One region of the Acidiplasma sp. MBA-1 genome, then DNA from elsewhere that is predicted to be linked to it. Evidence: riboswitches for the same ligand, from Rfam matches in the RefSeq annotation. Region 1 holds a riboswitch; the other holds the start of a gene.
What was found. Region 1 has a riboswitch for thiamine pyrophosphate ahead of TZ01_RS02110 (MFS transporter). Riboswitches for the same ligand answer to the same signal wherever they lie in the genome.
Positions count from the first base shown of each region.

Region 1 (16,104 bases):
TAAACAAAAAAACAGACAAAACAATTAAAAAATTAAACAATAATTAATTTTTATTTATTAATAAGGAAAAAAGAAAAAGTTATAATTAAATTATACTTATTATCTTATGCCATCCATTTCAGTACTGCTTTTTGCATATAATAGAAAGGATTTTTTAAAAGATTCACTTAATTCTCTTGCATCACAAAAATTTAAAGATTTTGAGGTTATTTTAATATCAAACTTTAGTTTTGATTTAAGCAATTATACTAATTTAAATGTCAGACAAATTATTACAGATGGAATAATTGGAAATTACATTTACCTGGGAATTAAAAATGCAGGTTCGGATATTATTGTTTTCATGGACGATGATGACATATTCCTTCCTGAAAAGCTTGAATTTATTTATAATGAATTTTCCAGCAAAAATATTGGGTATATCCACAATAATTCATTGTTTTTTTCCGGTAACATTAAAAATGCATCTTACAGGCAGCTGGGAAGAAAACCAGATTTTAATATGTCATCAATTTCTGTAAATAAGAACATATTAATGAGATATCTTGAACAAATAAAAAAAGTTTCAGCTGCACAGGACACTTTTATTTATTTATGTGCATTAGATAATTCGTGCAATATTTTGAACACCAGTACCGTGCTCACATATTACAGGGAGCATCAGAAAAATACCTCAAGAAATAATTACTGTTCATGGTTAAAATTATATCTCAATAATATTGTGTATTTTCAAAATATTTTTGATTCCAGAAGACCTAAAAAGCATTTAAAGAGGATATATGTAATAACCCGATTTACTATATTTTCCAGAGGTTTCGATAAGACCCCACCGGAGTTTATATACTGGATTTACCTTTTATTTTTTGGGTTTTATTCTGTTAGACCCCTACTTGTTTTAAGATCATTTTTAAAATATTTTAAACTTACAATAAAATAATAAAAATTTATTTTTGCCCAGCGGCTGGTTCAGGGACATTTTCATCCTCCTTTTTTATTTCAGGTTTATAGTGCCTTAATTCAAATAGATTTGTGTGCCTGAACATTGATGATATTTCCTCAACTGAGAGGTTTTTGGTCTCAGGCATAATGTAAAATAAAGTTACAACTGCAATTACAGAAACAAAAGCAAAAATTATAACAGAATAGCCAAGGCCGAGTACGGATTTCATGTAAGGAAATATCTCATCAACAACAAAACTTGTGGTCCAGTCTATTAATGCAACAATGGCGGCAAAAAACCCTCTTGATGCAGTTGGAAAATATTCCCCCTGAATCAGCCATGCAACAACTCCACCACCTATTCCAAAGAATATTAAATAACCTGCAAGGCCGAATAATAAGCCTATATCAACATGCATTAAGTATAATATACCACCAATGAAATCACTTGCACCCATGCCTATAAATCCTATTAATGCAAGTTTGCGCCTGCCAACCCTGTCTATTGCAGCCATGCCATAATATGTTGCCACCAGCATTATTGCCACAAGTATGGCTGTTGCGCCAATTGAATATGCATCCGATATAACCTTATTTGTTACGGATGGGAATATGGGAAGCCCGGATATTATGTAAGGCCCGTAAATTAATGGTATATTAACACCGTTGGCTATATAAAATATCATAAATAGACCTGAAATTAAAAGTGCTCTCTTCGCCCCAGAGTCTACCTTTCTTGATCTTTTTTCCTGTGCCTGAAGTCTCTCAAATGTATAATTAAGATCCTGATCATTGACGTCAATACCAAATTTCTTTAAGGTTTCTCCAGCCTTGTCAAATTTCCTGTTCAGAATTAACCATCTGGGTGATTCCGGCATTTTCACCCTGATTATTAGTGCAATTATCGCGGGTATAATGGCAAGTCCCAGTATAATTCTCCAGTCAACAGTATGGGCCAATGCTGGTATTTCCAGAAATATAATCATTGCAACCAGAAAGGACAGAAATATCCCGAGTATTATCATATACTGCTGCATGGCACCTGACCTGCCCCTCCTAGATTTTGGTGTGAATTCACTTATGTAAGCTGTTGCAACGGCAGAATCAGCACCTATGGCAAAACCAACGACGGTTCTGGCAATCATGAGCATAACAACGTTTATGGTGATAATTGATAAAAATATACCAAGAGCATAAACAGCTATATCTGCAATTAAGAAAAACTTCCTGCCATACCTGTCTGTAAGAAATGCTGCGGTAATTGCACCTATGGCAGCGCCAAGCAGCGCCCCCGAGGCTATGTATCCAACAACAAAGGCAGAGGCGTGTGGATTATAATAGGGTATATAAATTAATACAGATCCTATATCTGATTGATCATAGCCATACAGAAAACCACCAAGGGTTGCCATTAGCACAAGGCTTAAATAGAAACTTTTTAGTTCTGGATTCTCTTTATCTAAATCATGTAGCAAATTTTTCATAAAAATCTTTATATACAATCTATATTTAAATATTACTTTACAATGTGTATTTTCAAGTTGTTTGTATAAAAATATTTATAAATATATTAATATAATAAATAAACCTTATATTATTCGAACAAAAACTTTAAATTATTTACTTGAAAGATACGATATAAAAATTACATCTTTTGAGACATCAATATTTTTTTATTTATAGAGAACTGTATAATTAAGAATATTATTAAAATTATGGTGAACATAATTGTTGATACTACTGCCAGCTTTAAAAGCCCAGATACTGCATCCTCAAGAGCCTGAAAATATCCAAATAATACATAAAATAACATGCCATTGATGCTTATCCTGTATTTATTAAATTTTATGAAAATTCCAATAACCGCCATAATTATTAATGAGGCAGCAAACCATCCGGCAAAATTTGATAAGGGAACGCCAAAATATATGCCGGGTTTTATCCAGTGCCATAAATGCAGTGAAAACCGTGGATCGAATGATAGGTCCAATATAACCATTAAAAATGGTACCGAATACAGTCTAAAATTACCTGCAATTCCTGCAAAATAAATAATTGAAACCCAAAAAAGAGGTATTGCATATGGAACTCCATATATCCTGGGCCCAAGCAATGATGTATAATAGTATCTTCCAAAGGGATAACCCGAATTAACTCCTATTATTTCTATTAATAATGATGTAAAGTAACCCAAAAAAATAAATTTAATTGTGTTTTTTGAACCAAGATAATTTAATGAATGGTAAATATATATAAATATAAAAACGATTTCATATATAATTGCAAGTTCATAAATATGGGAATACTCGTATATTAAAAGCATAATAATGCCGAAAATTAGATATGTATATACAGCCTTCCAGCATCTTTCCATTATTTTATAATGGCAGAATAGAATTTTAATATTTTTTTTAATTCAATATTTAAATCATAATATTTTTATAAAAATATATTCTAAAGTGTTTAAATGAATCTATCATATTTAATAATTATAATATTCGTCTTATTTATAGCCATAAGAAGAATGTATTCCGGTTTAAATGGCAGAAAATTCAGGGCATCAAGGATTTTTTCCCTACCATTAATTTATGCAATTTTGCTTCTATTCTCACTTGAGGGAATTTATTCAAATTTAGATTACACAATTCTTGTTCTTGTCCTAATATTTCCAGGAATACTATTTGGCCTGAGGCTTGGAGATAACATTGAATTTTTTTATAGAAATAACAGATTGTATTATAAAAGGTCGCAGGCAATAATGGCATTCTGGCTTGCATCATTTATTGCCAGAATATTTCTTTTCCTGTTATATCCATTAAATATCCTTGCAGGATTTATTATCGATTTAATACTGGCATTTACACTTGGACTTATAATAGGCGAATCATTAACATTGTACAGCAGGTACCGGGAATTTTTAAATTCAAACAGGGATTTAAATGGGGGGCAATAATTTTTTAAAACCATCCCCTGGGAGGCCATTTTATTGGATTAAAAATTAACAATTTTAAATAAATAATTACTCACAATCATTTGAATATAAAGGTATTTCCTAAATATTAAATATTACATGCATATACAGTTATGAAAGTGATAATATGCACGTTGTAAAAGTTGGTGGCTCAATACTTAAGGGCAGTGATGATCTAGCCCTTATAAGAAACAAAATAGAGGCCTGTGAAAAATGCATTATTGTCACTTCCGCCATGCGGAACGTGACGAATAATCTAATAGAAGCTATTAATACAAGGAACACAGGTATTATTGACACAATTTTTACAAGGCATATGGAGCTTATGAATAACTTCTATGATAAAGATTCATATTTCAATTTATTAGCGTTTAAGAATGATGTGCTTAACAATCTCTTGCGCCCTGATACGCCTGAAAACCGTGATTTAATCCTGTCATACGGAGAAAAAATGGCCGTTATGGTATTATATTCATATCTAAAGCACCACGGCCTTGATGTTGATTATTATATAGAGCCATTTATAGTAACAGATGATAATTTTGGTGATGCCTCATGTCTTTATAAATATACGGAGGAAAATTTAAAAAACATGGAGTTTAAACATAAAATAACTATAGTACCTGGATTTACCGGAAAAACCCTTTCAGGAAAGGTTACAACCCTTGGTCGGGGTGGCAGTGATTACACTGCTGTATTGCTTGGCAGATTTCTACATTGCAGTGTCAGATTAATAACTGATGTTCCAGGCATAATGACATATGACCCCAAGGTCTTTCCCGACGCAAGAACATTGCCAGAGGTGTCAATTAAAGAGGCCATAAAAATGTCCTATGTGGGGGTTAAAAATTTTAATTATAAAACATTCAGTCCTGCAATAGATTCAGATATAGAGATAACAATAGAAAGCCTTTATGAGGAGGGTAAAACAGTAATAACACATAATGAAATAAAAACAATAAAATGCATAGCATTAACAGGTACATACGGGAATAAAAATATGCTGGTATTCATAGGCCATGGCCTTTCTGAGGTTGACACAAGCTCGCAGATATTAAATGCCATAGGTAAAACCCATTTATATCACCTTGACGACACATCATTATCAGTAATAATGGATGAGGATCTTGAGAAAAATAAAAGATATCTTTCAGAGGTTCCATTATGGACAAAATAAAAGTATCAATACTTGGATCAACCGGTGTTGTTGGTCAGAAAATGTTAAGAATACTTGAAAATCACCCATACATAGATGTTGTTAACCTCTCGGCATCAAGATCAAAGATCGGAAAAAAATATTCAGAATCAGTGGCATGGGTTGAACCCGGGGATATACCAGAAAGGTTCAGGGATATGAAAATGGTTTCAACAGACCCGGAGGACCATAAAAATGTGGATTATGTTTTATCAGCACTCCCGCCTGAGGTTGCAGAGGATATAGAGATAAAATTGATAAAAAACGGAATTAATGTAATATCAAATGCGTCTCCATTTAGAATGGCAGAGAACATACCATTAATTAATCCTGAATTAAATTATCAGCATCTGGAACTGCTTGAAAAAATGGATACAAAATTTGTGAAAAACCCAAACTGCACATCCACTATAATGTCCATGCCCATGGTTGAGGTTTTAAGGCATGATTACAAAAAAATTACACTGTCGACACTTCAGGCAGTCAGCGGTGCCGGATTCACAGGACTTTCATATATGTCCATAGATGATAATATAATACCGTATATACATGGGGAGGAGGAAAAAATACCTGCAGAAATATCAAAAATGTTTGGCTTTGTAAGCAATAATAAAATAATAAACAGGGAACTTAACATGTATGTAACATCTGTTAGGGTGCCTGTTAAGGTTGGGCATATGGGCATAATGAATATTGAATTTAACGATGATATTGATATTGAAAACTTTAAAAATTCATTAAGGAATTTCACACCACTAAAAAAATTTAAAAATCTCTACACTGCACCCAAAAACCCTGTTATTATACATGATGAGGAAAACAGGCCGCAGCATAAGATGGATCTAAGCAATGGTATGGAAATACATGTTGGCAGGCTGGAATATAAAAATAAAAACCTGCGCATGGTAATACTCGGTGATAATCTTGTCAGGGGTGCAGCAGGTATAACGGTGCTCACACTTGAAACAATGAATGAAATGGGTGTTGCGTAAAATTTAATAAAATTTTATAAATAATTTAATAATTCCCCAAGGTTATTTATCACAGCAAAGGCATTTTCATTTAATATTTTATCATCAGAATTAATTGAAAGAAATCTATCAGTGGAGACAAGCATTGAGTAATCACCGGCAGAATCACCAACTGACAAAGTTTCCTTTTTATCTATTCCACTGGCCCTTATAATTTTATTTATAACTATATCCTTTCTGTCCGGGATTACACTAATCCTTCCGGCAGGGATTATATATCCATTATCATCAGTTAGTATTTCATTTGCATATACATAATTAATTCCATATTTTGCCCCTATTTTTTCAGCAAGCCATGAAATTCCACCGGACACTATTGCTGTTTTTACAGACATCTTCCTTAAGGATGACATTACATTGTCAAAGCAATTCCTTATTTTTATCTCATCAAGTATGTTTATTATGGTCGATTTTTTAATTTTACCAAACTTTGCCATCCACATTTTAATATCCAGCTCGAAGAACTCATCATATGAAATTTTTCCATCCATGTACATTTTATAATTCTGGGAATTGTCAACACCAAGCCTGGAATGCACATAATGCCAGCTGCTCTTCTCCCTTGTAATCACACCATCCATATCAAAAAATACCATTTTTGTTTTCATACTAATATGTCCTTGAAAACATTGATAATTTTCCATCCCTTCCGCATACTATGCATTTTCCTGATGTTTTATCATTGTAAATATTGCCAAGTGCAGCCTTTTCTGTAAGCGCCTCTATCTTATCAGAGCATTCTTTTGATCCGCACCAGTAGGCCCTAACCATATACTCATTTTTCATGTCATCAATGGATTTTGCCATGTGGATGTTATCATTAAAAAATTTTAATGAATGACTCTTAATATCATCATTTACTGTTTTAAGATAATTTTCAACATCCCTAAGGTTCTGTCTTGATATCTTAATCTTCTTCTTCTGTGTTCTAAGTGATAATGTTATCATATTTTCATTATATTCCCTGCTGCCAATCTCAATTCTTAGTGGAACGCCCTTCATTTCCCAATCATTATACTTGTATCCAGGTGTATAATCGCGTTCATCAATATCAACCCTGTAACCCATATTCTTCAGGTCATCCATTATTGTTCTGGAGTATTCAAGAATTTTATCATATATTTCACCGGGAATTGGCACTATAATTATCTGAACAGGTGCAATCCTGTATGGAAGTATTAAACCCTTATCGTCACCGTGAATTCCAATAACTGCTGCAAGCAATCTTTCACTGAGACCGAATGTTGTCTGTGAAACATATTTAAGATCGCCATTCTCATCAAGATATTTAATATTGTAATTTCTGGCAAAGTTTTCGCCATACTCGTGAATTGTGCCAACCTGCAGGGACCTGTATCCCGGCATTGGCGTATCAAAGGCTATTGAATATTTTGCACCGGGAAATTTATCCCATTCAGGCCTTACATCCAGTGAATATTCAAGGCATAGTTCTGATGCAATTTTTTTCCATATATCAAGATATTCATTCATCTGTTTTTCAGCATCATTATAATCTTTATGCGCGGTATGTGCCTCATAAAAATGTATTTCCCTGACACGTATAAATGCCCTTGTGTGCTTTGTTTCATACCTGTAAACACTAACTATCTGATAAATTTTAAATGGCAAATCAGTATGTGACCTTATCCATAAAGGAAACATTGTATACATTGCGGATTCACTGGTTGGTCTCAGGGCCAGATCCACATCAAGTGTGTCCTTACCACCCTTTGTAACCCAGTAAATTTCATTTTCAAATCCCTTAACATGCTCGAATTCAACCTCAAGCTGCTTTCTGGATATAAGTACTGGAAAGCTTACCTCCTGGAATTTTTTTTCATCTGAATATTTTCTAATGATATCATCAATTAAATGCATTATTTTTAGCCCATAGGGCATCCATATATTCATTCCCTTAATTTCATACCTTTTATCGGTAAGCCCGGCGAGCTCAATAATTTCATTGTACCATTCACTGAAATTCTCTTTTTTGTTTTCCATTTTACCTGTTATAATTTATGATTATATATTGTTTTTGTGCAGTTTTAATCCTGTTATTATAAAAATGGTAAATAAAAAATATTTATGTTAATAATTTATATCAACATTCTTTGTTTCTATGCCATGCACATACCACGTTGCCGCACCTACAGCACCAAGACCCCAGAGGAATACATTCAGGAGTATAAACTGTGAAAGGCTGAAGGAACTTGTGGCATAAACAAGAATTGGATAAACAATCATTGGGCCAAGCCTTACCGTGCCTATAAAGGTTCCGCGCATTTTTGTTGGAAATAATTCAGGTTCAAGGGTGGTTCTGGAAGCCCATCCAAACTCGCTCATCATCATATTTATGAACAGTAACGGAAAGAATACATATAAATTCCTAAGATATGGCACAAGGATGTATATTAAAACTGTGCTTGCAAAGCCAATAGAATATGAGTAAAGTGTAAAAAATTTCCTTCCAGATGAAATCAGTGGTGCTGCTATAAATCCGGCTGCAGAGGCACCAACAAGTGCAACAAAAATAATCATGTTATCGGTGTATGCCCCCGGGAATTCATATGGGCCAATAATATACGCCATAAGTCCAAATGTGGTATATTGGGATATTGCAATGGATAATAGAACAAAAAAGCTTAACCTGTAGGATGGTTTTTTCTGTTTTATCCCTTCAGTATCTATATAAAGCTCCGATTTCTGCATTTCGGATTCCCTTTCCATGCCACGGGATTCAAGCCATTTATATGATTCTGGAAGCCTTATTCTTGCGAAAACCATTATTATTATTAAGACTGCTGCGGAGCTTAATAAAATAATCCTGTCATATAAAGTATTTGAGGTTATCAGGAACATACCCGCAATTAATGCGCTTCCAATATTGTCAAAATCAGCTATTATTGTAAGCCATTTGGCACGTTGTGATACAGGGGAATCCTCAGATATAAGGGATAATGAAGGTATTTCCTCACCACCAACTCCAAACTCGGCTATCATTAAACCTATGGCAAGTGGAATAAATGTATAGCTTAATGAAATTATTACTATTCCAGCACTGTATAGTACCATTGTTATTATGAATATTTTTTTCCTTCCAAGTATGTCCGACAGAATCCCCATTAAGAAGTTGCCGAATGGAACAAATATTGGCCCAATCAAAAGCACGAATACCTTAAGCGATTTTGGAAGAACACCAATGATTGACCCTGAGGCTGCCAGTGGTCCTAATGTGCCGACAATCCCCCAAAATGTTAACCCAGACGAGCTGGAAAGAAGCATGTATTTCTGCTTCTGGGTTAACATAAATTCCACCATTTTTTAAAATACACAACCATAGCCATCTCCCTCCGCCGGTTCTGACCGGATCAGGTTCCACGGGTCGATCCCAATCCTCTCAGCCAATTTAATGGCTCCCCGGTAAAAAATAAATATATATATAATATATAAATGTTTCCAATATTAATTAATTATGCCATACCCCTTAATTCAGGGATTTTAAAATTGTAATTATTTTTTATTGAAAAATTCATTAATTTTTTTTCTTGTCTCTCCAGACGAAAATAGGAGGCCAAATAATGATGCCTCGTAATCCATGTCAATGTTAATTGAATTCATAAATGATTTATTTACAGCCCTTTTTGCAAATATAACAGTTTCTATAGGTTTTTTGGCAATCATGCTGGCAATCCTTAACGCCTCATTGTGTGCATCATCTGATATAATGTCAACAAGGCCAAAATTATAAGCTGTCTGTGCATCTATTTTCTCTCCGGTCAGTATCATGTAAAGTGCCCGGTTTCTGCCTATGACATGGGGAAGTATTACATTGCCACCGGCACCTGCGTTTACACCGATGTTTATTTCAGGCTGGCCCAGCTGGGCATTTTTACTGCACACCCTTATATCAGTGGATAATGAAAGTTCAAGGCCGCCACCAAGCACATAGCCATTTAAAACAGATATAACAGGAACATTATAATCTCTAAAATAAAATGCAAGTTCGTTTAATTTTCTATGGAAGGAATATGCATCAATTGGGTTTAAATCCCTGAACTGTTTTATATCTGCACCAGCTGAAAAATTCCTTTTACCCTCAATTATAACACACCTTGCGGTATCCTTTACCTCCTCCATGGCATTTTTTATATCATTGACCATGTCCAAGGTAAGGGTATTAAGCTTTTCCTCACGTTTAAAATAAATTATGGAAACATCGCCTGATACCAAATCTATGTTGTTATACATGAATATTTATAGCAAGAGTTACTTATATATTTTTTTATCAGGTCAATAAAAATGCATATTAACCAGATATTAATAATCGCATGTGGATTGCAGTAAAACGGCTATTGTATGTGCATCAATAAGCGGTATTAGGGTTGCAGATATAATTAATAATCACATGCATGCTAACGTTTATGTTCCATGCAGGTTAAAATATCCTGGGGATTTTCATTGTTATGATGATATTAAAAAGGAAATAAAATCCATATTCAATAATTATGATTGCATTATTATGGTTATGGCACTTGGTGCTGCCATAAGAATTATTGCGCCATTTTTAAGGAGTAAGTTTAACGATCCAAGAATCATATCTGTGGATGATAATGGAAAATTTTCAATCAGCATGATATCCGGACATCGCGGCGCAAATGACCTTGCATTATATGTTTCCGGCCTGCTTGGAGGTGAGGCAGTAATTACAACAGCATCAGAGATTTCCGGTGTAATGTCTCCGGAGGTTATTGCATATAAATACGGAATGAAAATAATGAATAAATCAAGAATTAAATATGTAACCTCTGAAATAATAAATAATGGCGGTTTTAGGCTAATAAACAGAACAGGCATCCATATAAACATTTCTGGGTCTGGGGGGAAAAATTACGGGATTATAATCACATATATTAAGGAGAAAAGCACAAATTTTGTCGTTATGGTTCCAAAAGTTCTTGTAATAGGAATAGGCTTCTCAACGTATGCAAATTTTAATTCACTTAAGGACCATATTAAATTTGTTTTTAAGCAAAAAGGATTTTATATTTCATCGGTTTATGCCATTGCAACAATAGATATAAAGTCAGATAACGATGATATTAAAAAAATTGCAAAATGGCTTAATGCCAGAATTTTCTTCTTTGATAATAATACATTAAATAAATATTCTTCCTACAGGTCTGAAACAGTTTATAAGTATACCGGTGCCTATTCTGTTGCCAATGCCGCCGCAAGGGCGGCATCAAATAATGGCAATGAGATTATACGTGCAGAAAAGTTTAAGGATGCTGTAATATCGGTGTTTGAATATGAAAATAAATAGCATTATTGTGGCTGCACCATCCAGTGGGTCTGGTAAAACAACCGTTTCAATGGGATTAATATACGCACTTAAAAAACTGGGATACAGCGTAAAGGCATTTAAAATTGGCCCGGATTATATTGATTCCGGATACCAGTCATTTGTTTCAGGAAATCCATCAGATAATCTGGATTCATGGATGGGATCAAGATCCATTGTAAGGGACATTTTTTTCAGGAAATCACAGGGTTATGATATTTCCATAATAGAGGGCGTCATGGGGCTCTATGATGGCAAGGATTATAATTCAATACGTGGCAGCACAGCCGAAATAGCTTCAATACTAAAAATTCCTGTTATTATTGTTATAGATATATCATCAATGGCCAGAACTGCAGCGTCAATCATAAACGGACTTAAATCCCAGGCCAGGGGTTTCAGGATAGCCGGGGTAATCTTAAACAGGGCGGGAAGTGATTATCACTGCTTAATTGTTAAAAAGGCAATAGAGTCATTATCAAATGTAAAGGTTCTTGGATGTATTAAAAAAAATAATGATTTAAGTTTAAGTTCAAGGCATCTGGGGCTTATTCCATATATAGAGGGTTACAGGAATAAGGATTATCTGGAATCACTTGGCAATGAAATTATAAAATCTGTGGATTTAAATTCTGTTCTTTCAATATCTAAAAAATCTCATTCAGGTAATTATAATGTAAAAGAAAGAAAGAACAGAAATATTAAAGTCTCCATAGGCGTGGCATATGACCGCGCGTTTAATTTTTATTATGATGAAAATCTAAAACTGCTTGAGCATTATGGTGCAGAAATAAAATATTTTAGCCCCATGGAGTCAGAAAATATCCCAGACGTGGATGGTATTTACATAGGCGGCGGATTCCCTGAGGTTTATGCCAGCGATCTGGAAAAAAATAAAACTGTATTAAAGGAAATTAAAAAGCTTGGTAATGATGGCATGCCAATTTTTGCAGAATGTGGAGGCTACATGTATTTATCAAAGTCAATAGAATATAATAATCAGAGGCATTTCATGGCCGGCATAATAGACTCTGATATTTATATGGATAAACTTGTTCTTGGATACCGCACTGTTGAATCATTATCGGACAACATACTCTTTAAAAAGGGTTATAAAATACGGGGTCATGAATTCCACTATTCAAAAATAAAATACAATGTGGAAAATAATTATGCCTATAATACCAGTTCAGGTCCGGATGGCTTTTATACCGAAAATATTCTGGCAGGATATTCACACCTTTACTTCCCGTCAAATAAAAAAATTCCTGAAAGATTTGTATCATCGTGCCATAAATATCATAAAAGGTAATAAGATCAGGACATTACCTGATCTATTGTAAGCATGTTAATTTGAACGTCCGTATTTAATTCTTTAAGCAGATTCCCTGTAAGTATGCCCACAACAGTATCTGATGCGTCAAGAAACCCCTTTTCCCGAAGTTTTTTAACACCTGCAAGTGATGTTGCCGATGCTGATTCGCAGCCAATACCCGCACGGTCTATAATTTTCTTTGCCTCAAGTATTTCAGCATCGCTTACCCTTTCAACAATGCCATGTGAGAATTCTATGGACCTTTTTGCCTTAATATAATTCACCGGATTTCCTATTTTTATGGCACTTGCAACCGTTTCCGCCCTTACGGGGTGAAGTGTTTCCTCATGGTTGTTTATGTAATTGTAGAACGGGCTTGCCCCCTCGGCCTGCACCGCTATAAGCCTTGGAACATAATCTATCATATCCATTTCCCTCATTTCTATGAGTGCCTTCCCAAATGCTGATGTGTTCCCAAGATTTCCTGCAGGAAATGATATAAAATCAGGCCTCATTTTTTCCATTATTTCATATATGATTGTCTTCTGGCCCTCAATTCTCCATGGATTAAGGGAGTTCAAAACATAAAAATCAGATCTTTTTTTTAGTGTTTCCCGGAGGTTGGACATGGCAGTATCAAAATCACCATCTATGTTTACTATGTTTGCACCATAAGAATATGCCTGAAGCAGTTTATTTTTTGATATCTTTTTGCTTGGTATAAACACATAGCTGTCTATTCCGGCATATGCGCTGTAGCTTGCTGCAGATGCGGATGTATTGCCTGTTGAGGCGCATAATGTTTTTTTAAAGCCCTGCCTTATTGCCTCAGAAACTGCAACTGTCATACCACGGTCCTTAAATGAACCTGTTGGATTTTCACCCTCATGTTTCATATAAATATTTTTAATTCCCGAGTATTCGGATAATTTCAGATGGTGATAGATATTTGTATCGCCCTCCATTTTTGTAATAATTTGATTGTTATTAAGCCCGGGGTGAACAATTTCTTTATATTTCCAGACACCTTTCATGGACGTTATTTTAAAATTTGTAATATCTCTCTGGATAACATCTAGAATATTACCACATTTATCACAAATATAGCTATTTCTATCAATTTGATACTCACTGCCGCAAACAGGGCATTTTAATATAGAATATGGCATCTAAGGGTTAATATTTATAAATATAAAATAGTTTTGCATTGCTATTAATATTATCTATTTAAATGCTTAAAATATTCAAATTTAAACGGGCCAGAATACCCTTGCAAGCTCAACTATAACTGCCATGGCAATTGCTATGTATATTATAAGCTTTGGATCAAGAGCTGGACCCTTAATCTCCTCCTCATTAAAGTAACGTATTAAACCTGCCCCAGACTGAAAATTTTCATTCTGGTTATCCTTAGCCATAGTTTTATAAGTAATTGATGGGATTTAAATTTTTCTAATTTAATTTTTAGTGTTTCAAAAATTCCTTGAAATTACCTCGGGTGGACCTGCAACTTTTAGAAACACGGGGTTTGCATTAAAGTTTTTCGCCTCATCAGCCACCTTATTCATATTTTTCTTTTCAACAGCCACAAATACATTGGTACCACCGGTTACTATATATGCGTTCCAGAAGTTATTCTTCAGCTCCTTTACACGTTCAATGAAATTTTTCATTTCTCCTGTTATAATATGGACACCAACATCGTTTAAAAGTCTGTGGTAATCATTAGTATCATTCTCTGCCAGTTCAAAGATCTTTTTTATATCCCTTTCCTGAGCCAATTTCTCAAGTTCCTTTGCCTTTTTTTCAGAATTTTTTACCCTCTCCGGGTATTCTGGATGTTTAATTATATTTTTATGTATAACATCCGACGGTTGCCTATTATCACTGAAGTGGCATCCCACAATAACATAATCATCAAATGCATCTGCATCCAGAATATGGTCTGTGAGTGATTCCTTTCCATTTGCATGATTAATTGTTAGTCCTCCATATAGGCTTCTGCCTGCACTTTCTGATATTTTTTGCAGATCATTTTCGAATGTAAATATGTTTATATTGTATTCAAAAATGGATTCTATGCATATACCTATGGCCGCAGCGCCGGCATCCGAACTCCCACTCAGAACATTAACATTCTCTGATATAAATGATATATTCATATCATCATCCTCACCGGCACGCATTAAAATCTCATGTTTGTACTTATCTATTACCCTAAATGGTGATCTTTCAGAATTCACATCAATATCCTTGCCATTTACGATTCCCTTTTTATTTTTTGATATATATAAATCAGTTTTAACATATATTTCATTATTTAGTCCGGTATAGGCTATTCCGGCTGTAGTATGCAATGGCAGTCTGTTTATTTCATCTGAAACGCCACCCAGAAGTATTATGCCTATTGTTGGATATGCCCTTGCCTCAACATATTTTGTATCCATGCGACCTAATTGTCTTCAAATTTAAAGTATTTTCGTAATATATTTTTAAATTTTATTTAAATCAGTTCTTTGTTGAAATTATTACTGATATTATGATTAATGCAAAGCCAATGTACTGAACAGGTTTTAAAAAAATATCTAAAAACGCTGATGATGTAATGGCGGCCATAAATGGCTCCATCGTCGCAGCGATGGATGTTTTTGTGGAGCTTATTTTTTCTCTGGATGAAATTACCAGCCAGAAAGAAAGTGCAGTGCCAATAATCCCAATAAAGAGAATAAGTGAAATAACACCAATAAATTCCGCTTTTATATACGAATCGAACAAATACATTTTATTTAATGAAAATGGAAGCGTCACTATTCCACCAATTAAAAGTGCATAGCCTATTGATGAGCTGCTACCATTTTTTGAGATTACATTACCGGACATTATTATGTATGCTGCAGCAGTTACAGCTGAGATCATTCCAAAAATAATACCGTAAATATTAATTAAAATATTTTTATCGCTAAATGGAAAACCAGAAATAAGTTCAATTAAACCAAATATTGCAAAGGCCGTCGAAATAATTATATATCTATCAACCCGAATAATTTTTTTAAAAATTTCATAAATGAAAATAATTGGCAGAAAAAGGTACTGTATAAGCGTTGCTGTTGCTGCATTTGTATATTTTATTGTTTCAATATATGAAATCTGTACGGGCATAAGACCGGCGAAGGTAAATACCAGAAAATTTTTTACATCCTTCCTTGGTATCCCTGCCCTGAATATTATTATAATAAAAATGCCACCTATTAACATGCGTAGAGATGACAATAATATGGCGCTGAAATGATACCTTATGAATAATGCAGATGA
Region 1 is NZ_JYHS01000001.1:400,799-416,902, forward strand. Features, by position in the region: gene TZ01_RS02065 (NAD(P)/FAD-dependent oxidoreductase) at 1-47, shown strand, start outside; gene TZ01_RS02070 (glycosyltransferase family 2 protein) at 107-937, shown strand; gene TZ01_RS02075 (MFS transporter) at 945-2,423, opposite strand; gene TZ01_RS02080 (carotenoid biosynthesis protein) at 2,585-3,313, opposite strand; gene TZ01_RS02085 (hypothetical protein) at 3,407-3,892, shown strand; gene TZ01_RS02090 (aspartate kinase) at 4,038-5,087, shown strand; gene asd (aspartate-semialdehyde dehydrogenase) at 5,072-6,097, shown strand; gene TZ01_RS02100 (HAD-IB family phosphatase) at 6,112-6,744, opposite strand; gene proS (proline--tRNA ligase) at 6,746-8,137, opposite strand; gene TZ01_RS02110 (MFS transporter) at 8,225-9,442, opposite strand; TPP riboswitch at 9,465-9,566, opposite strand; gene TZ01_RS02115 (enoyl-CoA hydratase/isomerase family protein) at 9,647-10,384, opposite strand; gene TZ01_RS02120 (cobalt-precorrin 5A hydrolase) at 10,467-11,459, shown strand; gene TZ01_RS02125 (cobyrinate a,c-diamide synthase) at 11,446-12,789, shown strand; gene thrC (threonine synthase) at 12,795-13,961, opposite strand; gene TZ01_RS02135 (preprotein translocase subunit Sec61beta) at 14,043-14,210, opposite strand; gene TZ01_RS02140 (mevalonate-3-kinase) at 14,265-15,239, opposite strand; gene TZ01_RS02145 (DMT family transporter) at 15,301-16,104, opposite strand, start outside.

Region 2 (16,104 bases), on a different contig from region 1:
TCCTCCTCGGTCTGCGGATAGTTCATAACGGTGAGGTCAAAAAATTTGGATAGTTTTTCGTATATTTCCAGGTTTAAAACCCTTTTATGAATTGCATCAAAATCTATTAAAAATAATGATTCAACACCAGATTTAAGTAGATTCATTATATTTGGGTATCCCACTATCTTTTTATTGCTTATTCCAATGCATAACACATTTAAATATTGTATTCATATTAATAAATTTGATTGGATATATAAATACTGTTAAAATAAAAATATGGATTTAAAGAACACTGCTTTTTCTTGTTTCCCTGCCATATTTGTAATAAAGCACAGACCCGATGAAACCTATTAGGTATATTATTAAAAGGTAATAAAGGTAAAAATAAATTGATTTATTAACAAGCAAAAACACTGAAATTATGTATATAAAGTATCCAACAGTCCTTACGCTACCAATGCCGGTGCCGCGGTGCAGCGTTTCAAAGTTTTCAGGCTCCAGCATCTCCCTTGATGCCCAGCCAAGCTCGCCGAATATGCCGCTTACAGCTATCATAAATATAAGTATATATATGTTTGACAGAACAAATTTTATGAAGATTAAAAGTAAAATCCATATAATAAACATACCGGTATAGCCCAGCAGTGATACAATTTTTCTTCTGGATTTACCGATGTAAATTCCACCTATTAAACCGGTTAATGTCCCGCCAAGTGTTGAGCCAAATATTATAAGAGATGAGTACTGCGGAAATTCAAATGGGCCAAGAACAAGGCTTGAAAAGGCAAAGCCAACAACAATGGTTATTGCTATGAATGATAATGATAAAAATTTTATGGAGTTTGAAAAATTAATTTTAACCCTCTGTTTTTCTGTATTTTTATTTAAATAATCCCAACGTATGCTCTCTTTTAATTTTAGCCTTGCGATTAATGATATAAAAAATCCTGAAATTGCAATTATTAGAAGGGATAGTTTATCAGCATAAACAGAGTCTGGTATAAATAAAAAAATTGCAGCCATAACAACTATGGAAACATTTGCCACATTTGATGTTTCAACCAGCACCGCCCCACGGTATTTCAGGGGTATAAGCTCTGATAAATATGATAATGATATTGTTTCATCCCCTCCAAGCCCAAATTCTGCAGTAAAAACAGATAATATTATAAGGTAGGGATTTTTAATGAGTGCAATGGCAAGAAGACCGGCAGATGTTAAAAATACTGTTAAGAGAAATAATTTTTTCCTGCCGTACCTGTCAGAAATATATCCCAAAAGAAAGTTTCCTGATAGCAGTCCTGATGGTGATGATAATATAATGTATTCATCAAAATATTTTGGTATAAAAGGCCATGTTGTTATTAAAGGTGCTATGCTTAAGACAACGCCCCATATAAAAAATGTTGATATCATTGTTGTCAGTATGAGTGAATCTTGTTTATTCCAATGGTGATAATCCAAATTTTTCCTTATATCATTATAACCAGCATCCTCATACATAACATCCCTCCGCCGGCATTACCCGGATCAGGTTCCAAGGGTCGATCCCAATCCTCTCAGCCAATTTAATGGCTCCCCTTACAATTTAAAATGAAAACAATTATTTATAGTTTTGTGTTGTAAAAAATATCATTTGATTTTATGAAATTCAAACATTATCAAAATTCTGTACCTGAGATAAACACTCACAATTTATATATATTAATTAATATATTCATATAATAATTTATTATATGTGTTAATCATTGTCATTTTTACACACATATTAATAGAAATTATTATATGCGTATAACATATAATAGATTATGTTTGAGGCATCCAGATCATATTTTTTGAAAACAGATCATATACTGGTACCTATGTTTAGGGGTATAAATTCCATTAAGGCGCTTAAGATGTCATATGATATTGCTGAGTATAATAACTCTGAGATTACAGCAATAACAGTAAGGGAAAAAAATGATAGCATAGAATGGTCAAACAGTGTTACACTTGTAACAAATGCATATAAGGATGGAAAAAGGCGCGGCCTGAAGGTAATACCAAAAATAACCACAAGCGATAATGTAAGGTCCGGGCTATTAAAGGAGGCATCATCGCATTATTATGACATGCTTTTAATGGCCACACATAAAAGGGCAATGCTTTCAGGTTCTATTTTTGGGTCCATTGGTGATTACATACTTAAAAACATAGATATACCGGTGGCACTGCTAAGCATAAGCGAGCGTGAATACCCGTATAAAAAAATACTTTTGCCTGTTGCAGAGTCCATAAACACCCGGGCTGCAGTGTATTTTGGTATTGAGCTTGCAAAGATTAACCATGCAAAAATAATTATTTTTGATTTAAGAAAATACGATAAAAGGAGAACACATGGATTTAAAAACCTCTTTGATGGCATAGGAGATATAGCAAAAAATGGTATAGATATTAAAATAGAAAAATCGGGAGAAAAATCTGGAATAAAAACAGAGATAGATTCGATTATACTTAACGAGGACCCTGACTGCGTTGTTATTGGCGCAAGGTCACCGGCAAATGAGAGAATAAGAATAAATTCTGATATAAAGTATATATCAAAGGATCAGAGGGTTGATACATTATTAATAAAAAAATAATCAATGAACATCCACATAAATATTGTTCTGTTTCAGGTAATTTAGTATCTGCATGTTGAGCTGCACAACGTTTACATAGTATGTTCCAAATACCGGGAAGTTCCTCTGCTTATCCTTATTTATTATGCCATTTAGGAATGATTCTATTGAAGAAATACTTAAATTGCCACCGCTTAAATTGCTGATGCTGACCGCAATTCTGTGAACCTGAAGCGTTGCACCCTTTAATGGAATTGCATAGCCAACACCGGATCCGGAATATGTGATCATGGCATAAGGTATCTGTGATGCATTGACATGGTTTCTTTCCTCAAATTCCTTTAGATATTTTTCACTTAATTCAAGTGTTGTTTTATTGCTTAATGATGTTGAGTACGATCCGCTGGATGAAATGTTATCATTCACTGCAGATGGCCTTGGCTGGAAGAAATATGACTCATTGAATGCCTCTGTCAAAAGATATGAATCAACTATTTTTCCATCGTATTTCACTGGATGCCCATTTGAATAGTATGGAAGTGTGCTTTCCGTTATTAATGATGTTACCGCCGGGAATGCAAAACCGGCCACAAACATTATTAATATGGCAAGCGCAAATGCCTTTATAATTCTTAATTTTACCATGCTATGCCTCCTAAACTTAACAATAAATAAATTATGTATATAACAATAAAGGGAAAGACAATGCCACCAAAGCCGTATATTATTATGTTTCTTTTCAGCAGGTCTGATGCACTTGATGGCGAATACTTAACACCCCTTAATGCAAGTGGAACCAGTATTACAATGATTATTGTGTTGAATATAAGCGCCGCTGTAATGGCCCTGAGCGGGTCTGTAAGGTCAAGTATGTTCAGGAATCCAAGCTCAGGAAACATGTAAAACATTGCAGGTATTATTACAAAGTATTTTGATATGTCATTGGCAATGCTGAATGTTGTAAGTGATCCCCTTGTAATTAAAATCTGCTTTCCAAGGAAGATTACATCAATAAGTTTTGTTGGCGTGGAGTCCAGATCTATCATGTTTGCAGCATCCTTTGCAGCCTGTGTGCCGGTATTCATGGCCATGGCAACATCTGCCTTTGACAGGGCCGGTGCATCGTTTGTCCCATCACCTATCATTGCCACCATTCTTTCCCTTTCCTTTTCCATGACAACCCTGTTGTACTTATCCTGCGGCTTGCTGTTGGCAATAAAATCGTCTATACCGGCCTCACGTGCAAAATATGCAGCTGTAACCTCATCATCACCGGTGAGCATCACTGTTTCAATGTTCATTTTATGAAGGTCGTTTATTCTATCCTTAATTCCTGGTTTTAATATATCATTTAATTCTATAACGCCAAGGAATTTTCCATCGGATGCCACGGGAATGGCGGTGCCACCCTTTAATGATATCTGTTTGCATATTCCATTTATGTACTGATCCTGCAGATTGAGTTTTTCTGATAATGACCTTAAGGAGCCTTTATAGATGTAATGATCACCCTTCCTTATGCCGCTGAAACCGGTCTCTGATGAAAATGGTATGAATTCATAATCCTTAATTTCATCATCATTAACATCTATATTTTCTGATCTTGCCAGCCTGACTATTGATATCCCCTCTATTGTCTCATCATTTAATGACGACATCAGTGCTGCCCGGGCAACATCCCTCTCATCAACGTTCATATTTGGATAAAACTTTACAGCCTCCCTCTCACCCATTGTAATGGTTCCGGTCTTATCAAGTATTATTGTGTCAATATCCCCTGCATTTTCCACCGCCTTTCCACTCTTCGCTATAATATTGTACTGTGACACCTTGTTTATTGCAGCTATGCCTATTGCAGGAAGCAGGCCGCCTATGGTTGTTGGTATTAATGCTATTAATAAAACTATTAAAATATCAATGTTTGGCCTCACACCACTGTAATTTGATATTGAAAATATTGATGCAACAACTATTAGGAATATTAATGTAACCCCGGATAAAAATATGGATAATGCTATTTCATTTGGTGTTCTCTCCCTTACAGAATTCTTTACCATATTTATCATGCTGTCTATAAATGATTCCCCGGGATTTACATTGACCCTAACCGTGATTTCATCTGTTACAAGCATTGTTGAACCTGTGACAGAGTCACCCACAAGTTTAAGGACCGGTCTGGATTCACCGGTTATATTTGACTCATTAACATATCCTGAGCCCTTTATTACCTCACCATCGGCCGGAATAATTTCATTCTTTCTTACTAAAACTATATCGCCCTTTCTTAATTTATCGGATTCAACAATCTCTATTTTTCCATCCTTGAGTAAATTTGCCTTTGTGGAAACTTTCATTTTTTCAAGTGATTCTGTTATGGCCTTGCTCTGGCTTTCAGATAATGACGTGCTTAAATTTGAGAAGAACACTGTTAAAAATAATAAGACCGTGACAGAAATATAAAAGTCCATGTATACACCTGATGATGGCACATTAAACGATGATGGAAATGCTGCTATAAATATTGATAGCACAAAGGCTATTTCTGTTATAAACATTACAGGGTTCTTAATTTCATTACGTGGGTCAAAACCCTTAAGTGAATTTATTACAATTTCCCTAATGTTCATGGAATCACCAGAAAGTTAAAATCCCTTGCCCAGTCATACAATGTTCCAAGTGAGAAGACAGGTATGTATGACAGCAGGCCAACCATTATAATTACAGCAAGAAGCATGAATCCAAATGAGAATGATCCGGTATCTATTGTTGATTTTTCATATATCATCTTGGGCTTCTTAAATGCAAACTGCTGTGCCAGCAGCAGCTGTATGCCCATTATTAAATACCTTCCAAGGAGCATTATTAAGGAATCAAGGTAATTAAAATATGGCGAGTTTGTAAGAAATCCACCCGCCTCTGAACCGTTATTTGATGCTGAGCTTGAAAACTCATACAATAGATCTGAAATATTTGATGAAAATCCATTGTAAAATGTGTGCATTACCGCTGGAATAATTAATGTAATTCCAAGTGGTATTAAAATTATAAGCGGATGTGTTATCAGTGACAATGTTGAATACTTCATCTCCTTTGAACCTATTCTTATGTTCATTAATTCCGGAAGCTTTCCAACCATTAAGGATGTGATAAACACTGTGAATATTATGTATGTAAATATATTGATAATTCCGGTGCCAATACCGCCCAGTGGATCATTTAAAACAAGGTTTGTTAGCAATGACATAAGGCCTATTGGGGTGTAGTCTATAATTCCTCCTGTGGAGGCACCCGTGGATGTAAATACAGCGCCGACCTGAAAAACAGTTGATTCTGAGAGCCCAAGGTACACATCCTTTCCTGCCATGTTTCCGGTATACAGTGCAAGTGCTGACTGTGCCGGTATTCCCGTGTATTCTGCAATAAATGCAACAACGGATGTAAAAACAAATATAAATGTTAAAACACCAATGACCATGTTTCCAAATCTCTTATCAAAAATCAATCTTAATGAAAATACCGAACCAAGTGGAACAAGCATGAACGAAACATACTCAACTATGTTTGTAAACCAGTTTGGATTTCCAAGGGGATATGCGGCATTTGCACCGTAAAAGCCACCGCCATTGGTTCCAACACCCTTAATTGAAACCAGGGTTGCCACAGGGCCAAGTGGAAGCCTGACCGCAGAGTTGCTTCCAATTGGAAGTACATTTATATAACTGCTCAGGGTTTCAGGCACACCGGAAAGTACAAGAATAACAGTAAAAAGAATGGTCAGCGGGAATATTACATAAAATATGGATATCAAAAAATCATGATAAAAATTTCCCAGCTTTCCATTGTCGTTTAATATTGCACGTATAAATGCCATGGATGCTGCAAAACCGGTTCCTGCAGATAAAAACATCAATCCGGTTATTACAAATGTCCATGAAAGTATGCTCAGATCAAATGGATTTGAAAAATGCTCAAGATTTGTATTTGTTAGAAAGCTGACAACTGTATTAACAATTAGTGATAGTGTCATGTGATTATTTGCATGTGAATATGGTAAATAATTCTGAAAATAAATAAAGATTATGCCAATGAGACCTGCAAAAAAATTAAAGATAAGAAGATTTAAAAAGTATTCCTTAAAATCCATCTGCCTGTTCTTATCCTCTTTTAAAAATCGCTCAAAAAAATTTACAATTCTCCCGGATACCGGATAAATCCATGTTTTTTCCTCCTGATCAAGATAAATTTTCCTGATAAACCCCGAAATCAGGTAGCCAAAAAACAGGGCGATAATTATATAAAAAAACACAATTAAAAGCCCAGAAATTTCCCTGTTACTGTCTATTAATGAGTATATACTGATCATAGCCTCTCAGCCTCTAATATTGAGATTATAAGGTATACTGCAACCAATAAAAGAAGTACACCAACTATTATATACGATACCAGCATGAGTATTGTTTAATATCATCCATATATTTATATTTAATCACATTTTTATATATTGTAATAATCACAAATAATGCTAGAATCATGCAAGGAAAATGTTGTAAATGCATGCAAAAGAATGTATGCCAGCGGCTTTACCGTTGGATCCTGGGGGAATATAAGCATGCGTTCTGGTAATTATATATGCATTACCCCTAGTGGATCAAATTATTCAAAATTAAGGCCTGAAGATATAGTTGTAACAGACATAAATGGGAAAAAAATAGAGGGTACACTTGAACCATCAAGTGAAAGGCTCATGCATTATGAAATATATAAGAAAAGGCCGGATGTTAATTTTATAATACATACACATGCCGTATACTCAAGCATATTTTCAGTAATAAACATGGAAATCCCGGCAATTACTGAGGACGTTGCAATGATACTCGGGAAATCGGTAAAAATAGCAAGGTATGCATTAACCGGAACAGAGGAGCTTGCACAGAACGTTGTCAATGCACTTGGCAGTAATAATGCGGCAATAATGGCAAACCATGGTGCGGTTTCAGTTGGCCAGGATATGGAAAGGGCAATGGCCGCCTCAGAGGTTTTAGAAAAAACTGCAAGAATTATGTCCTATGCTATTATGTATGGAAAATACACAACAATACCGGATGAGGATATAAAAATATTAATGGAAAAGTCTGGAAATTATCTTAAACAATGGAAAAACTGGGAATAACCATAAAAAGAGAATGTATCCTGAATTATAATGGTGCCTGATAAATAATCATTTTTTAGTTTTATTCTGGATATTAAATGCATGTATTTTTAGTTGTGATTCAGGGATTTTGCCATGTAAGGACCAAGCCTTTCATAACCAAGCTTCCTGAAGTAGTTTCTGACACCAATTCCGCTTATTACAAGTATGCGTTTTTTGTCATATTCCTCAAGTGTTATTCTCTCGGCCTCCCTGATTAGCCTCTGGCCAAAACCATGATGCTGCCAGTTTGTTTCTATTTCAGAACCTATTGGCACCACATCACCAAGAACCTTTATTTCTCTTATGATGGACGATCCCAGAACCTCCTTTCTATGTGCCATTTCAGAGGGGATCCTGAGCCTTAAATATCCAATAATCTCATTTCTGGAGTTTTCAAATGATAAAAATATTTCATCCCCGCCGGCTGCGATATAATTCCTTCTGATAAGTTTGTAATCGCCATCAAATTTTTCTCCTGTTATTCCTACCTCCCTGCTTCTTATCTCCATTGTCCTTATTCCAAGGCTTTTAAGGTTTTCATTTACAAGATTGTGAAGGTCGCTTCTCTTAACGCCGGCCTCTATAAAATGCACCGGTATATCCCTCTGCATTCTCATGACCCTTACCCATGGTGGCATGTTTTTCATAAAGTATGATATTACCTGCACAGCCCTTTCTGTATCATATGGTGTATATTTTCCCTCCCTCCAGAGTCTGTATACTGATGTATTTTTAACCACAAGCGTAGGATATATCTTAAGCATGTCAGGCATGTAATCCGGTGATGACATCATCAGGTCAAAACTTTTTATATCATCCTTATAATCCGCCCCGTACATGCCCGGCATAAGATGGTATAAAACCTTAAGACCGGCATCCCTTGCAAGCTGGGTTGATCTTATGATTTCTGCTATACCATGCCCCCTTAAGTTATCCCTTAAAATCTTATCATTTAAAATCTGAACCCCAAGCTCAACCTTTGTTGTACCATATGACAGTGCAAGGTCTATTTCCTTTTCATAAAACCAGTCCGGTTTTGTTTCTATTGTTAATCCTATGCATCTCCTTGATGCTGTTTCATTTTCTAAAATGGATTCCTCAAGTGTATTTGATATTTTTTTATTCATGCCATCAAGGCAACCCTTGACAAAGTTTTTCTGGTATTCCTCGGTTCTCGCGGTAAATGTGCCACCCATTACTATGAGGTCAACCTTGCTTGTATCATGCCCAATATTTTCAAGCTGCTTTAACCTGTTAAATGTTATATTGTATGAATCATAATAATTATTTCTACCCCTTAATGCAGATGGTTCAAATCCTGTGTATGACTGCGGTGAATTATTATCAACACCACCGGGGCAGAATAAACATTTGCCGTGCGGGCATGCCTCCGGGGATGTCATTGCTGCTACCACGGCAACCCCTGAAATTGTTCTTGTTGGTTTCTTTTTTAAAAGCTCCCTGAATTCGTTTTTATTATCCCCATAATTTAAAATTTCAACATCGCTTGGAACAACATCAAGATTAAATTTTTTTGATAGTTTAACCTTTTCTTTCTGCAATTCCATCTTATTTCTTATTCTTCCGCTTTTTAATTCATTTGTAATTTCTTCATAGAAATCCATAACTGGTATCTAAATTATAAATGATTATAAATTATTATTCATATCATCATTTTTCTGCGCCATCTGCTCCCTGTATTTTTTTCTTCCAATAAACCTTATAACGTATGAAAGGGCTATGGCAATAACGATAACACCATAATCTATGTAAAGGAAATAATGTGAATCAACAATTGATTTGGGAAGTATAAATGAACCTGCAAAAATAAAAATTATTGCAAGCACAAATACAAGGTTTGATGCAATTAAATAGCCACGTGACATTCTGTACATGTTTGCACGGTTATTTTGCATGTTTCCGGGCTGTGGGCCAAGACGGTTAATATACGGTGACAGTAATGATAAATAAATTATTAATGGAACCTCATCATTCATAAAATCGCATACACCAATTAAACTGTCACCTGAAATGGTAATTGTTCCAACCTTTGTGCCATCTGAAAGCAGATTTGAAACGCGGTTCATTCCGTCGGAGCTGAATGCAGTTATTGAATAATTTCTACCATTGTAATTCATCCTGAGCCCGCGTGAAATTGAACCCATGTCCATATCATTTTGCATTATCTTATATACACCGCCGGTTCTCTGTATTGATATTGTCTGCTGACCGGTAATTTCCACAGCTCTTGAACCGAGGCTGCCCTGAACTGTATTTACTGAATAGACCTCGTTACCGTCCTGATAAATTTTTCCGCCCCTAAATTCATACTGCACGCTTAATTATTTAAATATATTATATTATGTTTTCTATTATAAAATAATAACATTATTTTAATGCAATAAAATTTTTTTAAATTACTGTGATTTTTTATCTGCCTCCTTTGCCTTTTTTGTTCTTGAATATGTACGTGATTTTTCTGTTGTCAGCATTGATATATTGTTATTTAATATATATCTGTATTTTTCAAGAAGGCCTTTAAAAAGTTCATGCTCCTTTTCATAGCTATCTATAATATCCTTGTTGTTTTTATCCTCCAGCTGCAGTGTCTTTATCTGGTATGAAAGATCATCATTTTTATCCTGCAAATCCTTTAAAATTGAATTTAATTTTTTGTTTTCCTCCATTAAATCATTAAATTTTTTTTGTATTGAATTTATATCACTGTTTAATGATGCGATTTTAATATCCCGATCATGCAACTCCGATTTTAAATCCTGTATCTGGTTTCCGGATTCTGAAAGCCTGTTATTCAAATCATTAATTTCATCCTTATAATGCTGTGTCTGTGCGTTAAAACTCTCAATTTCCTCTGTAAATTTATCCTTTAAATCGGAAAGCGCAGATATCTGGTCCTTTAAATCTGCCTGTGATTTTGCGTATTTTTCTATCTCAGAATCCTTTCCCATAATTGTATCATTAAGCTTTGAATTTTCATTTTCAAGCTGTGTTATCTTTTCCTTCAGCTGGCTGATCTCATTATCCTTATCCCCAAGCTCTGATTGCAGCCCCTTTAAAGTTTGTGTTAATTCCTCGTATTCCTTTTTAAGACTGGACATATGTGTTAATGATATCTGGAGTATATAATTTTTCGCATTTTATTTTAATGATAATAATAAAAATTACAATTTTTTTAAAAAATCTGTTATATGCTGGTTAAACTCTTTAGAGTCGTCAAGATAGCATGCGTGCTGCCTTCCAACATTATAAAACTCTGCCTTTTTATTGTATTTTAACAGCAGCTCATAATTATTCTGTGGTGAAACGGCATCGTTTTTGCCCCACATTAACAGCATTGGCTTGCCTGAGATATTATTTAATTTTTCCTCATACTGTGAAACACCAACAGCACCGCTGAGTACAAGGCCATCAACCATATCAGGATAATTTACTGCAAAGCCAACAACAGCCTCACCACCCATGGATGCACCAAGAATTATTGCACTCTTAATTTTTAGTGCTGTCATAAATTTGTTAATAAATTCTGATAATGATATGCTAAGATTTGCAGATTTGCCGAAACCCGGGAAATCCACAGATATTGCGTGAAAACCAGAATTTGCAACGGCATCTATTGTGCCGGTTTCCTCGTATGTCCTGCAGTTAAATCTTGCCCCATGAAACATTAAAAAGGGCTTTCCAGATCCGCTTTCAATATAATGTATGCTTGCACCATCCACATCAATAAATTTATCCTCTAACATATATTCTATAATTATTAGCTATTAATTAAACGTTTTCAATTTTTTATGTATTTTATTTAAAATGAAATAATTAATTCTGTCATACATTGAATGACAGAAAAATAAGAAAATTCAAATCCACATATCACCCTCCTTTAGATGGTCTATAAATTCTTTTGGTATACCCCTAGAAACAAGGTGATATTTATTTGGGATAACCTCCATGGATACAGCTGCGTCTATTATATCCTTAAGGCCAACGTATTTTATACCCTTTAACGAGCTTGTACCGAACATCCATGGCGGTATGTCAAAATAATTGCTCAGCCTTCCCGGTATGGCAGGCCTGAGTATTGTGTTTAATTTTTTTGAAATATTTTCATTGTAATACCATTTTTTAAAGAGCAGGCTGTAATCATACTTTGGCTCATAAACCTTCCATTCTATGCCATACTTTTTCTCGATGCCTAAATAAATGGCATTGCCCCCGAAGTCATCAACTGTAGTTTTTGGTGGCTCCTCCTCCATGCCTGTTACAGAATTAACCACCCTTACGGGCACCCTGTTATACCTTGCCATTGCATCGTTGATTATATTTTCAAGGCTTATTATCTCATTTTCATCCAGGCCTGCATCATTTTCAAGCTGCTGGGATATATCCATGAAATAATCTATGGAATTATCTGCTGGTGAATTAATGAGTTTTAAATAGTAATAATATCTTTCACCACTCATATTATCCCAAATACAATAAACTAATGAGAATATATAATATTATCGGTATGAAACTTTAATTTTTTATTCACTTAATACCGGTAAAAGATAAATAAAAATACAAATCGGGCATATAGATTTATAATGCGTTATAGGTTAAATGATTACTCCATAATATTTAGGAATGTCAGGGGGCTGTGGCATCTCATTACAGCGGTTGTTGCAGCATCCATTCTGTTTGCATACTTTAGTGTGTTAATACCGCTTTATATCGGTGATGCGGTAAATTCAATGAAGGAAAAAAATTTTATGGGAATCTATCATTTCTCCATCCTAATATTATTTGTATCGGCACTTGTATCATTTTTTATATTTATTATTGATTATTATTCAAATAAGGTAAGCCAGAGATTTATATATAATTTAAGAAGGGAACAGTTTGAAAAGGTAATGGACAGAAATTATGAATATTTTATGCAGAATCACCCCGGCGATACATTATCAAAATTCACAATGGATATGGAAACATTACGCCGATTAATAAATATGACACTGTCAAACTTCTTCAGTGTAACATTCCTAATAATTGTTGCAGCCATAGATTTGACAAGGCTTTATTATGGTTTTACATTAATATTCTTTGCTGTAATCATTCCTGTGATCCTGTTAACTGTTAAATTACAGATATTACAGAGGCCGTACTGGAGGGGTTTAAGGTCAAAATATGGATATATGAATGATAGGTTGAACCAGAATATTGCCGGTAACAGGGTTGTCAGATCCTTTAATGCTGAGGACAGTGAAATAAATAAATTTAATTCAATAACAGATGACTACTATGGGGACTATAAAAATATTGCGGCAATAAGGTCCTTTTATGTGCCATTATCACTCTTTCTAATAAGCATGGCAACAGGTTTCATAATAATATATGGTGGCTACCGGTCTGTTTATTATAATCTTAGCATTGGTTCAATAATAGCAGCAGTCAATGTTTTTGCCATAGTGCTCAGACCGGTTAGATTTTATGGAAGGTACATATCATTCTATGAAAATGGCAGGGCCAGCCTTGAAAGGATTAATTCAATGGATTATACCCCGGAGAAAGATTTATATTCTATAAAAAACATAAATTCATATGATATAAAAATAGTTAATTTGAGTTATAATATCAATGGCAGGACCCTGCTGAAAAATATTAACATGGATATGCATGAGGGGTCAAAGATAATGATAATGGGCTTTACTGGATCCGGTAAAACAACACTTGCAAACATAATATCCGGTCTTTATAAGAATTATGATGGCCATGTTTATCTCGGTGGAAATGAATTAAGGGAAATAAACGATAAGATTCTAAGGAATACCATAGGAATAATTTCACAGGACATAACATTATTCTCCGGCACAATTAAATTTAATATAACGCTTGGCATGGAATATACAGATGATGAGATTAAAAATGCTGCCAGAATTGCAGGCATTGATGATTTTATAGAATCACTTCCAGACAAATATGGCGCACTCATTGGTGAAAGGGGCATTAACCTTTCAGGGGGCCAGAAGGAAAGAATAGCCATTGCAAGGGTGGTTATAAAAAATCCAAAAATTATTATTTTTGATGATTCCACCACAAATCTGGATGTTTACACGGAACATGAGATTATTGAGTCGCTCAAAAACTATATTATTGACAAGACTGCAATTATAATAAGCAACAAAATTTCCGCATTAAGTCTTGCAGATTTTGTAATAATAATGAAGGATGGTGCAGTAATTGATCATGGCCCAAGGGATTATGTTGAAAAGCACAGCCCCATAATGGCTCAATTTTATGAAAGCCAGGAGGTATAATTAATGTTTAATAAATACCTTATAAGATTAATAAGGCAGATGCTGGGTTACCGGAAGAATTCATTAATTATTATAATCTCAATAATAGCAACATCTGCAGTTTCAATGCTTGGCCCACTGTTTATAGGCCTTTCTGTTGATTATATACTGGATCTTAGATTCAGGCTTGTGGTTTTATTCTCAATAATTTATATTTTGGTATACTTTATTAATTATATTGCATCAAAAAAGAGGACGTTTTTTCCATGATTACGGCCCAGCAGGTTATAAAAAGCCTGCGCCAGAGCATGTTTAAAAACTTACAGTATGTGCCGCTATCATATTATGGCTAGAAACAGTCAGGCCAGATCATTAGCAGGATTACAAACGATGCTGAGACATTAAGCGAATTTTTAACATTTCAACTTCCACAGGTTGCTGCAGGTGTAATTGGCATAATTGCATCCATAATAATTATGGTTTACCTTGACCCTGTGTTAACTGCCTATGCGATTATTGTTATTCCGTTCCTTCTGGCGGTAATTGCAATTATGAGCGGAAAAATAAGATATAATTATCATGAGGTTAGAAGAAAAATAGCAGCATTAACAGGTGGTGTTTCAGAATCAATAAATGGTATAAATGCTGTTAAATCAAATGGTGCAGAGGATGTATTTGAAAGGCAGTTTGAATCGCTCAACAGGAATAATTTTAATGCAAATGTTAATGCAGTTAAATTAACATCAATTTTTTCCAGCATGATGGAGATTATTGAGGCGGCCGGAATTATCCTTGTGCTTTATATGGGTGGCATGCAGATATTATCCGGTACCATCAGCATAGGCCTTGTTGTATCCTTTGTCATATATGTTCAGGGATTTTTCACGCCCATTGTCCAGCTTTCCCAGTTTTATAACTCATACCAGTCATCATCAATTGCGGTGGAACGTATCTATAGAATAATTGATGAGCCTGCAGAGGAAAATCATTATGATGTGGATGATATCAGCTTAAAAGAGTCAATAAAACTTATTAATGTGGATTTTTCATACAATAAAACAAGGGTTTTAAAAAATATATCAATGGAGATAAAAAAGGGTGAAAAAATAGCACTTGTGGGCAGAACGGGTGCTGGAAAAACCACCATTACAAATTTAATACTAAAATTCTATCATCCAGATTCAGGATCAATTTTAATGGACAATATTGATATCTCAAGAATTAATACATATAATTACAGAAAACATTTTGGTGTGATACTTCAGGATCCCTTTCTGTTTGATGGCACCATTCTGGACAATATTAAATTTTCAAATGAAAATATTACAGAGGAGGAAATAAAAAATAAAATTAATGATCTTGGCCTCTCAGAGGTATTTTCAGGTTTAAATTTGCATGATGATATTGGCATGCATGGAAACAGGCTTTCTGAGGGGCAGAGGCAGGCGGTGTCAATTTTAAGGGCCGTTATTAAAAACCCTGATATTATAATAATGGATGAGGCCACATCTGAACTTGATTCAATCAATGAAAAAAGAATTCAGGATGCATTATTGAATTTAATGGCGGATAAGACAATGATTATAATAGCACATCATATTAAAACAATACTTCATACGGATGCTGTTTATTATCTTGATAATGGCAGCATAGTGGAATATGGAAATCCGCAGGCCCTGCTTAAAAAGGAGGGGAAGTTTTACAGGATATATAAATCAATTTACACACAAAATTAAATTAATGAAATTTTTAAAATAGCTGCTGTTACTTTTCCTTATGGTCCGGTGATGGTATTTTTACTATTTTTCCCCTGACCTTTTCCACATCATACCTCTGATCCAGTTCAGACATTTTATTTAAGAATGCATCCTCAAGATTGAAGTTCAGCTCGTTTGCCATTGCAAGGCATGTGAAAAATATATCAGATATTTCATTCTGTATCTTTTTCATTATATCAGGATTACGCCCGTTTTTAATATCAGCCTCAAAATTTAGATCGTGCCATAGAAATATCTCCATGAGTTCAGAGGATTCT
Region 2 is NZ_JYHS01000002.1:18,050-34,153, forward strand. Features, by position in the region: gene TZ01_RS03260 (hypothetical protein) at 1-146, opposite strand, end outside; gene TZ01_RS03265 (MFS transporter) at 268-1,488, opposite strand; TPP riboswitch at 1,476-1,577, opposite strand; gene TZ01_RS03270 (universal stress protein) at 1,794-2,609, shown strand; gene TZ01_RS03275 (potassium-transporting ATPase subunit C) at 2,610-3,233, opposite strand; gene kdpB (potassium-transporting ATPase subunit KdpB) at 3,227-5,215, opposite strand; gene TZ01_RS03285 (potassium-transporting ATPase subunit KdpA) at 5,212-6,951, opposite strand; gene TZ01_RS03290 (class II aldolase/adducin family protein) at 7,108-7,758, shown strand; gene TZ01_RS03295 (tRNA uridine(34) 5-carboxymethylaminomethyl modification radical SAM/GNAT enzyme Elp3) at 7,848-9,404, opposite strand; gene TZ01_RS03300 (hypothetical protein) at 9,429-10,115, opposite strand; gene TZ01_RS03305 (hypothetical protein) at 10,197-10,898, opposite strand; gene TZ01_RS03310 (alpha/beta fold hydrolase) at 10,962-11,543, opposite strand; gene TZ01_RS03315 (hypothetical protein) at 11,655-12,257, opposite strand; gene TZ01_RS03320 (ABC transporter ATP-binding protein) at 12,381-14,090, shown strand; gene TZ01_RS09845 (hypothetical protein) at 14,094-14,339, shown strand; gene TZ01_RS03330 (ABC transporter ATP-binding protein) at 14,450-15,805, shown strand; gene TZ01_RS03335 (MazG-like family protein) at 15,834-16,104, opposite strand, start outside.
Region 2: another riboswitch for thiamine pyrophosphate. It lies ahead of TZ01_RS03265 (MFS transporter); the one in region 1 lies ahead of TZ01_RS02110 (MFS transporter).